Regions from separate parts of the Lysinibacillus sp. FJAT-14222 genome, predicted to be linked through region 1. Evidence: a T-box and tRNA genes for the amino acid it is inferred to sense, from the RefSeq annotation. Region 1 holds a T-box; the other holds one or more tRNA genes.

Region 1 (3,204 bases):
AAGTTGAACTATATGCTGAAGCGAACGGCGTAAAGCTGGACTTTAATGGTAAAGTGAAGGATTTTGATTGGACATTTTATGACGATATTCAAACAAAGCCACAAGTATTTTATACGGATGTTACAGGGGATGGAAATGAAGAAGCTGTTATCATCATAAAAACAGGGAACGGTACAGGGTTAGATACTGATGAAATTCATGTCGTGAATAAGGATTTAACAGAAATCAAGGTTCAAGGCTATGAAGATATTGTTGCTAATAATATTGAGTCAAATGTTGTTAAAAATGATAATGGTACATTAGGAATTACTGTTAAAGTTCAAGGAAAAGAACACAACTTTGATTATGAATTCGATCCAGCGCCAGATTTACAACAGGATCAACTTGCTTTTGGTGGCATAATTATTTATTTTCTAGAAAATCAAAAAATAAAATTAAATCTTGTTGGATCTGTCGGAGTATCCCCAACGTATGTAGCTGATTTTAATATCACATATAAATTTGATAGTACTAAGAACGAATTTATTGTTGATCAAATAGAATTTAAACCAGTTAAAAACTAGAAAAAAGCAGACCATATATATAAAGAGAAGCACCCTTTATTGAGGGCACTGAAAAAGTCGATTTGCCACAAAAAAATGTGATGCAAATCGACTTTTTTTGAGTTTGTAAATCCAACAAAAGATAGATTTATAATATAAAAAATGAATTTCTTTAGTTTTTCAGTGCTCTCCCTTTATTGGGGGCTTTTTCCTTTCAATTTTTTCTGAATTAACATTGGAAAAAAACTTATATGGAGGTAATGAGATAGTGAATGATTAGTTTTATCAGTTGTTTCTAGTGCAGTTCAGCTATAACTAAATAGACTGTTGACTTTAAATAACAGCTCCTGTAGAATGTATCAAAATTACAGTTTAAATTCGATGAAAAAGAGAGTAGTTTATGGAGCTATTGGAAAGCGAGTTAGGGATGGTGTGAGCCTAATGCAGGAACCATAAATGAAACGCACTTTGGAGAAGGTTCTCGAACTAGTAGTAGAGAATATCGGGGAGTCACCTCGTTAACAATGGAAAGTGGTCATATGATATGGCAACTAGAGTGGTACCACGGGATAACTATGCTCTCGTCTCTATTTTAGAGACGGGGGCTTTTTTTATTTTTTATAGATTTTGGGAGGAGAATGAGCATGAATACACAAATCGCGAAAAGCATTGCTATGGCATTAAATAACGAACTGACGGTCACTGAAATTCAAAATTTACTAGAAAAACCGAGAAATTTAGACTTAGGAGATGTGGCATTTCCGTGCTTTACATTAGCTAAAAAGTTTGGGAAATCCCCTCAAAGTATCGCCACTGATATTCAAAATAATTTAAGCTGTGACGTCATACAAGAGGTTCAAGTGGTAGGTGGATATGTCAATATATTTTACCATCAGCCAACGATTACACAGCAGGTGCTTAACCAAATAGTAAAAGAAAAAAATTTATATGGAACTCATCAGGCATCAAAGGGAAATGTAGTTTTGGATTTTTCTTCACCTAATATAGCGAAGCCTTTTTCTATGGGCCATTTACGTTCTACAGTGATCGGCAATGCTTTGGCCAACATTGCTGAGAAAATTGGCTATAAAGCAATTCGTATTAATCATTTAGGTGACTGGGGAACACAGTTTGGCAAATTAATCGTAGCCTATAAAAAATGGGGCGATCAGCAAACTATTGAAGCTGCCCCAATAGAGGAACTATTAAAAATATATGTGAAGTTTCATGAAGAAGCGGAGCAGAATGACACCCTCAATGAACAAGCACGTGCCGCATTTAAAGCATTAGAAGATGGGGATGAAGAGGCGTTAGCTCTATGGCGATGGTTTAGAGAGGCATCACTCGAAGAATTCAAGACCATTTATCAACTGCTTGGGATTGCCTTTGATTCATTCGATGGGGAGGCCTTCTACAATGACAAAATGGTTGCTGTTGTCGAGGAGCTGGAAGAAAAAGAGCTGCTTGTTAAATCTGATGGCGCTTATGTCGTTGAAATAGACAATATGCCACCATGTTTAATAACTAAAACAGACGGTGCAACGCTTTATGCTACACGTGATTTAGCAGCTGCTTTTTATCGTCAACAACAATACGATCCTAAAAAAATATTTTATGTTGTAGGGAATGAACAATCTCTTCATTTTAACCAATTATGTAAGGTCATTGAGAAGATGGGATACGATTGGGCAAAAGACTTACAGCATGTGCCTTTTGGGATGATCCTAAAAGAGGGTAAAAAAATGTCAACCCGTAAAGGGAAGATCGTTTTATTAGCAGATGTACTAAAGGAAGCGATTGCTACGGCGAAACGAAATATCGAGGAAAAAAATCCAAAGCTAGAGCATAAAGAGAGCGTCGCACATCAGGTTGGTGTAGGAGCGGTTATTTTTAATGATTTAAAAAATGATCGTCTACATGATATTGAGTTTTCCATTGGAAACATGATGAATTTCGAGGGAGAAACGGGGCCATATATTCAATATACTTATGCACGTATCTCATCTCTTTTAGAAAAATCAGAGGAAAAGAGTAACGAAGTATCTCTCGCAACATTAGGTGAGCAAGCATGGCCAGTTATTTTATTATTGGAACAGTTTCCGAAAGTAATTACCAACGCTTTTGAGCAAGCAGATCCATCACAAATTGCTAAATATGCCTTACAATTAGCGCGTCTATTTAATAAATATTATGCGCAAAATAAAGTATTGGTCGATGACAACCTAAGAAGCTCACGATTAGCATTTTGTCAATGTGTAGCCATTGTTTTAAAAGAATCGCTAGCACTGTTAGGGATTGCTGCACCTAAACATATGTAAGTGGTTATCAAACACAGCTACTTCATCGAGGTAGCTGTGTTTTTCAATCATTTATGGCCGTGAAATTGACCGCAACTAGAAAAGATGGTAAAAAGGAATTCGGAGGTCTGACAATAATGTTAGATTTTAGCGAATTTTTAGACCATGTAATAAGAGAGAAGGTTTTTAGAAGGTATGGAGAAGAAGCAATGGCGTGTTTCCATGGTACTTGTGGTTGTTAGTATTTTTTTCGTTGCGCTCAATATGCGCCCAGCAGTCACAGGAATTGGACCACTATTTAATGTACTTTTGGAGTCGCTCCATGTATCAAATACAAAAATGAGTTATTTAACATCTATTCCGGT
Region 2 (3,204 bases), on a different contig from region 1:
ATGAATGTCCAAAAATTGTTGGTATCAACGCTAAGTGAATTAATAAAATTTGTACAAGCATCGGTGTCCCACGGAATAAATCTACATACAGCTTACATGGCCAATAAATCCATTTTCTAGTCGATACTTTTCCAAGTCCTAAAAATAGCCCTAAAAATATTCCGCCAAAATAACCACTGAGTGTTAAAATTAGCGTCACACCAATACCACGTATAAACATATCACGGTAGTTCCAGACAATGTCCCAGCGTAAGTCAAAGATGTCCATCCGAAAACCCACTTCCCCTTTAAAAAATCAATTATGCCTCGGTATAATTGCGTCTGGAATCGGCTTTATGCTTGATTCCGTGACATCCGCCGGAGGCTTTAGGCCAACAAATGTTTTCTGTGCGAAAGCAAAGCGACAGCAAAAGGTTTTGTCTGTGCGAAAGCGAAGCGTCAGCAACAACATGATGTTGGTCACTCAGTCGTTGCCACAGGACGTGGCGTTCTTAAACTGAGTTCCTCTATTTCAGCAGGTGTCTTTTGTGCCGAAAGCGTAGCGACAGGTACAGGCGTTCGGACACCCGCTGAAAAAAATTAAATGAGCCGCTAGCATAACAATGCTAGTGGCATCATGCAGTCGTTTATTACTTAAAGTCTTTGCCTGTAATTTCTTTTAATTTACCGTTTTCTTTAATTTTTTTCAGACCTTCATTTAATTTGTTTAAAAGTTCTGTATTCCCCTTCTGAACCATAAATCCATAGTATTCTTTTTCAAATGCATCATCTTCGATTACTTTAAGCTTCTCTTTTGGATGAGCTTTAATATATTCATAAATTACCGCATTATCCCCGATCGTAGCATCCACATTACCATTTAGCATTTCTTTAATAGCAACTGGCTGATTTTCAAACGCCATAATATTTGGACTTGATGCACCTTGTAGCTTTTTCGCAGCTTGATGACCTGTAGCATTAATTTGTACTGAAATCTTTTTATCTTTTAAATCAGCTAAAGATTTAATCTTTGAATCTTCTTTTACAACGATTAATAATTGCGATTCATAATATGGCTCTGTAAAGTCAAACGTTTCTTTACGCTCTTTATTTACTGAGATCCCCGCTGCCCCGATATCTGTTTCACCATTTTTTATTGTTTGGAACACAGGCTCCCAACCAATATTTTGCCATTCCACTTCAAAATCCATTTCATCAGCAATCGCTTGCAAAATATCGACATCAAGGCCTACGACTTTTCCTTTATCGTCAAGCGATTCAAATGGTGCAAACGTCGCTTCTGTTCCTACCTTATAAACTTTCTTACTATTTCCACCTTCTTCAGATGCCACGCTACCAGATGATGTCTTGTCTTTTGCGCCGCAGCCTGCTAAGACCAGCGCAAATGCTGCTACAATCATAAGTAACATAGATAAATTTCTTTTCATTGCTACTTCCCCCTAATTCGATTATTTTCCGAAATATAATTAATATTTTAAGCAATTCGGAAATATTAGACTATTAGGTCAATTATAGTGACATTATTCTCTTTAGACAACAACATTTCGTATAAAAGTAATCATTCTTTCATAAAAATTTATTTTAGTTGGGTTTTTTAGAATAAAACGGCATGAATAAATGAAAACAGTACCAAAAATGAATATTTATACATTCATGAACAATGCTAATATTAGATAGATTTTGCAAAAAAAAAAAAGAATCCCCTCAGATAGGATTCTTTTTCCGACTAATATACTAGTCTTCACGCACAGTATGTTCACTAAAAAATAATTTGGAGTTGTTGCTTTTTTTGAAGGTTTGAAAGGCTAAAATATGGGAATAATGCCAACTAGGCAGTATTCCTACCATCTTTCCTCTCTTTCTCCACTAAGCAGGCTGCTAAACTACTTATTAGGAGAATCGAGCTATAAAAATATACTAAATAATCAGTAAAATGGCGCCCTCGGAGGGAATCGAACCCCCAGTGCAAGAACCGGAATCTTACGTGTTATCCATTACACCACGAGGGCATTGAACAAAAAAAAAAGCACTCACTCAAGGCTTTATGAAAAGCATGATGTAGATAACCCTCATTTGAAGCATACCTGCAAAATAGTGTACTGTACTTTAACTTATGACCTTATCAATTATACAAACGTATTGCTCATATTTCAACCATAGAATGCAAAACATTTAATTTTTTTTTTTATTTAATAGCAGGGTTAATATTTGACCTTCCCTGACTATAATGTGTATGATAAGGATACAGCTGAAACACAACGGATGTTTTCAGCAAAGGTATTCGAATTTAGTTTTTTTAAGGAGGATTTAACATGAATTTAATTCCTACAGTTATTGAACAAACAAGTCGTGGTGAACGTGCGTATGACATCTATTCACGACTACTAAAAGACCGTATTATCCTACTAGGAAGTGCGATTGACGACAACGTTGCTAACTCAATTGTTGCTCAACTTCTATTCCTACAAGCAGAAGATCCAGATAAAGATATCTCTCTTTACATTAACTCACCAGGTGGATCTATCACTGCAGGTATGGCAATTTATGACACAATGCAAATTATTAAGCCACAAGTACAAACAATTTGTATTGGTATGGCAGCATCTATGGGTGCTTTCCTACTTTCTGCTGGTGAACCTGGTAAACGCTTCGCATTACCGAATGCTGAAGTAATGATTCACCAACCTCTTGGCGGTGCACAAGGTCAGGCAACTGAAATCGAAATCGCTGCAAAACGTATTTTATTCTTACGTGAAAAATTAAATGGTATTTTATCAGAACGCACTGGTCAACCACTTGATGTTATTGCAAGAGATACAGATCGCGATAACTTCATGACTGCTGAACGTGCAAAAGAATACGGCTTAATCGACCATATTATGGATCGTAGCGACCGTAAATAATAAATAATTAAAGGCATCCCAGATTTATTTCTGAGATGTCTTTTTTGGTTCTACATCGAGAATGTATGGTTCTATCTGCTTTGGTTCTTCTATCCGTCGATTCGGCCTTTCTTTCCGTCATTCTGGCTTTTCTTTCCGTTGCTCTGACTCTTCTTTCCGTCGCTCTGACTCTTCTTTCCGTCGCTCTGACTCTTCTTTCCGTCGCTCTGACTCCTCTTTCCGTCGACTTCTTTTCTTTCCGCCACTTCGGCTCTTCTTTCCGTCGCTCTGGCTCTTCTTTCCGTCGCTCTGGCTTTTCTTT

The links. A T-box is a leader RNA that pairs with one kind of tRNA and senses whether it is charged. The one in region 1 lies ahead of argS (arginine--tRNA ligase), so its partner is inferred to be a tRNA-Arg.
Region 2: it has a tRNA-Arg gene. The T-box ahead of argS (arginine--tRNA ligase) is inferred to sense a tRNA for this amino acid. The anticodon was not compared.

The regions. Positions count from the first base shown of each region.
Region 1 is NZ_LIYL01000009.1:13,238-16,441, forward strand. It holds gene AN161_RS03720 (hypothetical protein) at 1-563, shown strand, start outside; T-box leader at 915-1,134, shown strand; gene argS (arginine--tRNA ligase) at 1,181-2,860, shown strand; gene AN161_RS03730 (MFS transporter) at 3,035-3,204, shown strand, end outside.
Region 2 is NZ_LIYL01000010.1:399,634-402,837, reverse strand. It holds gene AN161_RS05825 (amino acid ABC transporter permease) at 1-268, opposite strand, end outside; gene AN161_RS29485 (hypothetical protein) at 336-500, shown strand; gene AN161_RS05820 (basic amino acid ABC transporter substrate-binding protein) at 630-1,427, opposite strand; tRNA gene AN161_RS05815 (tRNA-Arg) at 1,935-2,009, opposite strand; gene clpP (ATP-dependent Clp endopeptidase proteolytic subunit ClpP) at 2,313-2,903, shown strand; gene AN161_RS30315 (hypothetical protein) at 2,993-3,204, opposite strand, start outside.